DNA from 3 places in the Chryseobacterium sp. DZ-32 genome. Region 2 is predicted to be linked to each of the others. Evidence: riboswitches for the same ligand, from Rfam matches in the RefSeq annotation. Region 2 holds a riboswitch; each other region holds the start of a gene.

Region 1 (2,270 bases), on a different contig from region 2:
CTCTGGCAAGAATATCATTGTGATCGGCCTTGCAATATTCAATGAAAATATCAAAATATTCATCATTATCGAAAATTCCAGTATCGAAAATTTCATATTCCGGTTCCTTTTTACTGCGTCTTCCGTTTTCTGCAACAAGTTCATCGTAAGGAAATTCATTGATGGGATATTTATAAACCATTTTCATATAACTATGAGTAGGTGTATTATCCAGATAATAAAAGATTTCTTTGATGTCTTCCCCATGATTACCCTGAGGATTGCTCAAACCAAAGAATCGTTCCTTTACCATTTTGTCTTTCTTGTTCCAGAACGAAAAAGCAAAACATAAAAGCTGCTTTACATCAGAAATTCCGGCAATACCTTCTTCACCCCAACGGTAGGCATAGCTTTCTGCATTATTATGGTTGGTAAAATTCCAGGCATTCCCGTTCGGGCTATAATCTTCGCGTACATTTCCCCACTGCCGGTTGCTTACATAAGGTCCCCAGTTTTTCCATTTGGTATCTTGTAATCTATCTTTTTCGGCGGTCATATCTCATCACTTTTCCATACGAAGTTAGTTTTTTTGAGAAGTAATTCCAATTTTTTTCATCTGAATAATTATTAATATACTCTTGGAATACTTGTATTTAAGGGCTTTTTTAAATATTAAAATAATTTTTTTTTGAAATTAAAAGAAAAGAACTACCTTTGCACCATTCGTTCATTCAAATATTGAAAATGTTATCAAGAAAGGTTGAGGGATTAGACCCTATGAAACCTTAGCAACCCTTTGCGCAAGCAAAGAAGGTGCTACGTTCTACCAAATAATTTTGGACAGATAACTCACTGAAGTTCTTTTTCAGCCATTTCCTGTGGCATTTTCAATTGTATTAAAATTTAATAGAATTGAAAACAGAACTAAACTATATTAATCTTTCTTATCAAACTCATTCCCAAAAGGAATACCATATCCCGTTGAGCTATCAGCTCTTTGGGAAAGATCTGTTTACAGCCCCTGTTGTCTTAATCAACCATGCTCTCACCGGAAACTCAAATGTATCCGGAGAAAAAGGCTGGTGGAAACAGCTGGTAGGGAAAAATCAGATTGTTGATACCGATCAGTATACCGTTCTGTGCTTCAATATACCAGGAAACGGATATGACGATTTTTTAATTGAAGATTATGAAGACTTTACTCCTTCAGATATCGCTGCGATATTTCTGAAAGGGCTTGAAGTTTTACAGATCAAAAATTTATATGCCATTATAGGAGGCTCTCTGGGAGGAGGTATTGCCTGGGAAATGCTTGCCCAGCAGCCGGATCTTGCTGAGATTTTTATTCCTATTGCCTGCGATTACAGAACGCACGACTGGCTTCATGCACAGTGTCTGGTTCAGAAATTTTTATTAAATGATAAGGAAGAACCATTACAGAAAGCAAGAATTCATGCCATGTTGTGCTACAGAACACCGCAGTCGCTCAATGACAGATTTCAAAACCAATATAATCAGGACAAACAACGCCTGGAATCAGAAGACTGGCTGGTTTATCATGGTAATGCACTAAACGAAAGATTTAGTTTAAAAGCTTACAAATTGATGAATCATCTCTTGATGAATATAAATGCTGCTGATACAGCACTGGAGAACATACAGGCACGAATGCACATGATCTCCGTAGATACAGATTTATTTTTCCCGGCTTCTGAAATCCGAATGTGTTTTGAAAACTTAAAAGAGAAAAATAAAGATGTTTCTTATCACGAGATCCAATCTATACACGGGCATGATGCCTTCCTAATGGAATATCAACAATTAAATAATATCATTAAAAACATTTTATAGAAGTAATGAAAAATGCTAACGAAATAAAATTTTTGAAGAACAGATCAATCGTTAAATTTGAAGGAGAAGATTTCCTGGGAGAAATCGGGATTGACGGACGAATTTTTAAAGCGCTTACTTTGGCGCGTATCAGTGTAGGAGTAATCTCTCAGCAGGCCGTAGAAAACGGAATTTCTATCCTGGTTCATGAAAATGATGCAGAGAAGGCAGTGGCTTGTCTTATCGATGAATTTGAAGCAGAAAGAAAGTCAGGAAAAGTTTCCCAGATCTATAGTATCAATAATGTTTCTGTCATTGGTTTTGTAGCAGAAGATTTTAATAAAGTCTTTGCTGAGCTGGCAAGAAATAATGTTTTTCCATTGCTTTTGAACCAGGTAGCAGGAGAAAACAGAGTCAATATCGTAGTGACGTCTTCACAGGATGAAAAAACAAGAAACATC
Region 2 (2,270 bases):
ATGAATAAACCTTCCATTCGTCATTCACAGGAATTTCAGAGTTGAAGAAGAGCTGTCCGGACTGCAGTTTAGACTGCCCTGCTCTCAAACTGAAATCTTTTCTCTCCAATCCTCTGTAATTAAGCTCCTCAGAGGTAAAATCTTTACCCAATATTTTTTGAAGCTCAGAAATGCTGTTTGCCCCGGAAATCTGAGATTGAAAATCAGGTGCAAAATATCCAACCTTAGTTGCATACTGTTTAATGGTATTGATGATTTGCTGAGTATTGGAAGTATTGGTAATGTTTTTATACAAGCCGTCAATATTCACTCCATCCTGTAATGCCCGGTAATTAATGGCATTATAGGCGTTGAAAATATCTCCTTCCCTCACTCCTGCTCTGGAATAAGGATCACGGTATTGGGCGGAACCGGTAACATTAAAAAATCCGGTTTTACCTATTTTAGTGCCATAATTAAGGTCTACAGAAACAGTCTGTCCGTCTACCCCTCCGGAGAAATTATTGGCAACAGGTGAAGCATATCCCCCTAAGAATACCTGTCCGGAAAATCCCAGCCTTTTTTTCAGTCCGAGGTTTAGCACCCCCGCAATGGCATCAGATCCATACTGGGCAGCAGCTCCATCCCTTAAAACTTCTATTTTTTCCAATGCAAAAGCAGGAATAGCATTAAGGTCGGTTCCCACAGAACCTCTTCCCGGCGTAAGGGTAACATTAATCAGTGAAGACTGATACCTTCTTTTTCCGTTGAGTAATACCAAAACCTGATCCGGTCCTAATCCTCTCAACAGTGCCGGATCCACAAAATCAGTTCCGTCATTTACAGTATGTGATGTGGATGAAAATGAGGGTACGATATAGTTTAAAGCCTGGCTGATATTATTCGTCGGGCTCTGTTTTAAAATTTTAGATATATTAATGATGTCCACCGGAACAGGAGTATCGGTCAAAGATCTTCCGGAACCCCTTGATCCAAGGATAACCACATCTTCTATTTTCTTCGATTGTAAAGTGTCCGTCTGTGCGTAATAAAATGAAGAAATAAGCACGAAAGGAATAAAAATTCTTTTTTTGAAATTATGCATGTTTGTTGTGTACTTTTTTGTTGATGAAATTTGTTTTTTAAGCAATACAAATCCTGTAGCCCTAAATTGTAAGGTTACCATAGAATTCGAAATGTTTGTATTATTTTTTAGAAATAGAAAAGGCTAGAAGCAACAACACATGCGCATGTAGAAATGGCATGAGAACATATCAGAGTAATGAAGGCTCACTTCATGATCTGAAGAATAAAAAATTACTGATGGAATGTGATTTCCCTTGTCTTTAAACATTTGATTTTAACTTTAAAACAAAAATTCAAGATGGGAGTAATGATAGAATGATAAACATTTTTTCCGGAAGATCCGGCTTATCGATTGCAGCACCTTGCTTGTTTTTGCAGGTTGCTATCCCATCTAGAGATTCTTGATAATTACCTGGCAAAGATATAATTATTTCCGAAATAAAAAAAATTTAGCCTAAATTTTCGATTTTCAACATTTTAGCGTAACAAATTATCTTTTTCAGCGTCTAACCGGATAACAGTAAAACATTATGAAAAAAACAATTTTCGCTTTATCCTTACTAAGCTCTGTTTTTGTTTTTTCACAAGAAAAAAATAATAAACCACAGGAAAAGCAAATTGAAGGCGTAGTCATCACCAAAACTAAAAAAGCCGTTGAACAAAAAGCAGACCGTACTATTTTTGATTTTTCTGAGCAGCCTCAGCTGAATAACGGAAACGTTCTGGAAGGAATAAAGAAACTTCCGGGGCTTGTATCTACCGATATTGCAGGGATGATGTATCAGGGAAAAATGCTGGAAGTATATCTTAACGGAAGACCTCTGAACATCACTTCCAATGAATTGAACTCCTTCCTTGAAGGGATGCCGGCCAATTCCGTAGAAAGAATTGAAGTGATCACGCAGCCAGGTGCTGAGTTTCCGGCAACTTCCGGAGGTGCCATCATGAATATCATCACCAACAAAAATGCAAATAAATATTTAACCGCTACGTATTCAGGGAATTATTCTTTTACAAATTACGACAAGTATAGAAGCAGAACGACCAACTCCGTTAATTTAAATGCCAGAAATAAATATTTCGGATGGCAGCTGAATGTTGGGCAGAATTACCGTGAAAGTATGCTGAATGGCCAGCAGGATGAGCTTCTAACAAGCCATACCGATAGATACGCACGCGGATATTTTGCAAAATCCGGATTGACT
Region 3 (2,270 bases), on a different contig from region 2:
CGTATTTATAGAATTCATGTCCTGCTAATGCATTAACATGATGCTTTCCAAACTTTTTATCATACGTCAGAATATTGCTGGTTGTATAGGAAAGTGTTCTGGTATTGGTCTTCGTCACCGAACCTCCAATTTCCGCACCTTGCCCAAGTAATGGATTTGAATAATAATGTCCGTTATAATTCACCAAATCAACTGAGAAGCTTGTTTTGAATTTCAGTTCCGGCAAGAAAGTGAATTCCATGAATCCTTTTCCTGAAAAGTTATCTTCTTTATTTTCGTTTTTATCTAAAGGCAACGTTGCAGCAGCATTCTGATTTTGAAGTGCATTTGTAGGTCTGTATTTTCCAAAATCATAAATTGGATTTCCGTCAGCATCTAAAACGTAAGTGCCGTCTGCATTTCTTTCATAATAAGGATAGAATGAAGGAATAAACCTTGCGGCATTGATGATATTGCTTGCCTTGGAATCTGAAGAAGTTGGTGCCTGCTGAATACTGTTCGTATAACTTAAGTTTACTCCAACATTCAGCCATTTTTTAACTTCGGAATTAATTTTCAGCCTGGTATTATATCTTTTAAAACCAGACTCAATCGCCATCCCTTTATCATCCAGATACCCTAGTGAAAAGAAGTAATTACTTTTATCACTACCTCCGCTGATATCAAGATCCACCTGGTTTCTTGATGCCACTCTCTGTAGAATATCTCTCCAGTCATCATTCCAGAGTGGTGATGCCCCTGACAATAATTTTCCATCTGTTCCCACCGGTTTTGGATAAGCAGTTCCATATGGATTAATTCCAAGAGTAGAAACAAGATTATCTGTTGCCATCTGAGCAGCCTGCTGAGAAGAGACTTTACCGGACTGATATCCGTTTCTCAACGCTTCCCAATATAATTGAAAGTACTGATCCGTATTTACCTGTTCATAATCTTTGACAGCTCTTCCGGAGAATCCCTGGCTGATATTAAAATTAACTTTTGCTTCTCCTTTTTTTCCTGATTTTGTAGTGATGATGATAATTCCGTTTGCCCCTCTTGAACCATACAAGGCACTTGCTGTAGCGTCTTTCAAAACACTGATGGATTCAATATCACTTGGGCTGATAGAGTTAATATTTCCGTCAAAAGGAATTCCGTCTACTACGTATAAAGGATCACTGGAAGCACTGATGGAACCGATTCCTCTGATTCTGATAGTAGAAACCGCACCCGGCTGCCCTGAGGCACTGGTAGTCTGAATCCCTGCAACCTGCCCTTCCAATGCTTTGGTAATATTGGTTACAGGTCTGTTATTGATTTTATCACTGGAAATGGTGGCTACAGAACCGGTATAGCTGTTTCTTTTTGCTTTTCCGTAAGCTACCACAACTACTTCATCAAGCTCCTTTTCATGAAGACTATCTTTTTTCGCCCTGGAATTCTGAGCACTTACACTGGTGACTCCCAGAAAAAAAGCCGCAACCGGAGGTATCCAGGCTTTAGAATTAAATAAATTTTTACTAATCATAATCAATTTTATTTATCATATATTAAAATTTAACCCTTTGCAGAAAAGTCAGCAAAGGGCATCGATAAATACGATAAACCAAATGCTTATTTTTCCTTAAAAGGCTGAACGTAACACCTTGCCCTAAGGGTAGGTTGTTAAGACTTCACAGGGTCAGTTCCCTCCATCTTTCTTTATAAGCCGATCGAAATATGGTTGCAAAGCTAAAAACTTTTAGTCTACAAAACAAGTAGACTTATTATTTTTTCATGATAAATTTTTAATAATTAACATAAAATTTTAATAAAAGCCATAACAATAAGGAGTTGTAAGCTTTATCATTTATTTAAATATGACAAATATCATTATTAAAAACTCAATTGAAACAAATCTACATCACATTGAAATTTTTGGCCATTAATTAAAAAAAGTTTTTAATTTTATGGTATGAGAGTTTTAATCATCAACGGGCCTAATCTCAATCTTTTAGGCACAAGAGAACCGGAAATCTATGGAAATGTTTCTATGGAAAGTTATTTGGAAAATTTGAAATCCGAGTTTCAGGCTCATGATATAAAATATTACCAGTCTAATATTGAAGGCGAGCTTATTAACAGGCTTCAGGAGGATGACTTCGATGCAGTAGTGATCAATCCCGGGGCTTATACTCACTATTCATATGCGATTGCAGACTGTTTAAAAAATATCAGAAAACCTAAAGTAGAAGTTCATATCAGCAATATCTATAAAAGAGAGGAATTCAGACAGAAATCTGTAACAG

What was found. Region 2 has a riboswitch for S-adenosylmethionine ahead of AC59HC_RS09640 (TonB-dependent receptor plug domain-containing protein). Riboswitches for the same ligand answer to the same signal wherever they lie in the genome.
Region 1: linked by a shared signal. The riboswitch ahead of AC59HC_RS05185 (alpha/beta fold hydrolase) and the one ahead of AC59HC_RS09640 (TonB-dependent receptor plug domain-containing protein) in region 2 are both predicted to bind S-adenosylmethionine.
Region 3: linked by a shared signal. The riboswitch ahead of AC59HC_RS04400 (SusC/RagA family TonB-linked outer membrane protein) and the one ahead of AC59HC_RS09640 (TonB-dependent receptor plug domain-containing protein) in region 2 are both predicted to bind S-adenosylmethionine.

Annotation. Positions count from the first base shown of each region.
Region 1 covers NZ_JCAIOM010000003.1:298,029-300,298, forward strand. The annotation lists gene AC59HC_RS05180 (MGH1-like glycoside hydrolase domain-containing protein) at 1-535, opposite strand, end outside; SAM riboswitch class I at 724-830, shown strand; gene AC59HC_RS05185 (alpha/beta fold hydrolase) at 892-1,830, shown strand; gene AC59HC_RS05190 (ACT domain-containing protein) at 1,836-2,270, shown strand, end outside.
Region 2 covers NZ_JCAIOM010000007.1:101,699-103,968, forward strand. The annotation lists gene AC59HC_RS09640 (TonB-dependent receptor plug domain-containing protein) at 1-1,084, opposite strand, end outside; SAM-I-IV-variant riboswitch at 1,381-1,478, opposite strand; gene AC59HC_RS09645 (outer membrane beta-barrel protein) at 1,596-2,270, shown strand, end outside.
Region 3 covers NZ_JCAIOM010000003.1:140,519-142,788, reverse strand. The annotation lists gene AC59HC_RS04400 (SusC/RagA family TonB-linked outer membrane protein) at 1-1,510, opposite strand, end outside; SAM riboswitch class I at 1,594-1,692, opposite strand; gene AC59HC_RS04395 (type II 3-dehydroquinate dehydratase) at 1,937-2,270, shown strand, end outside.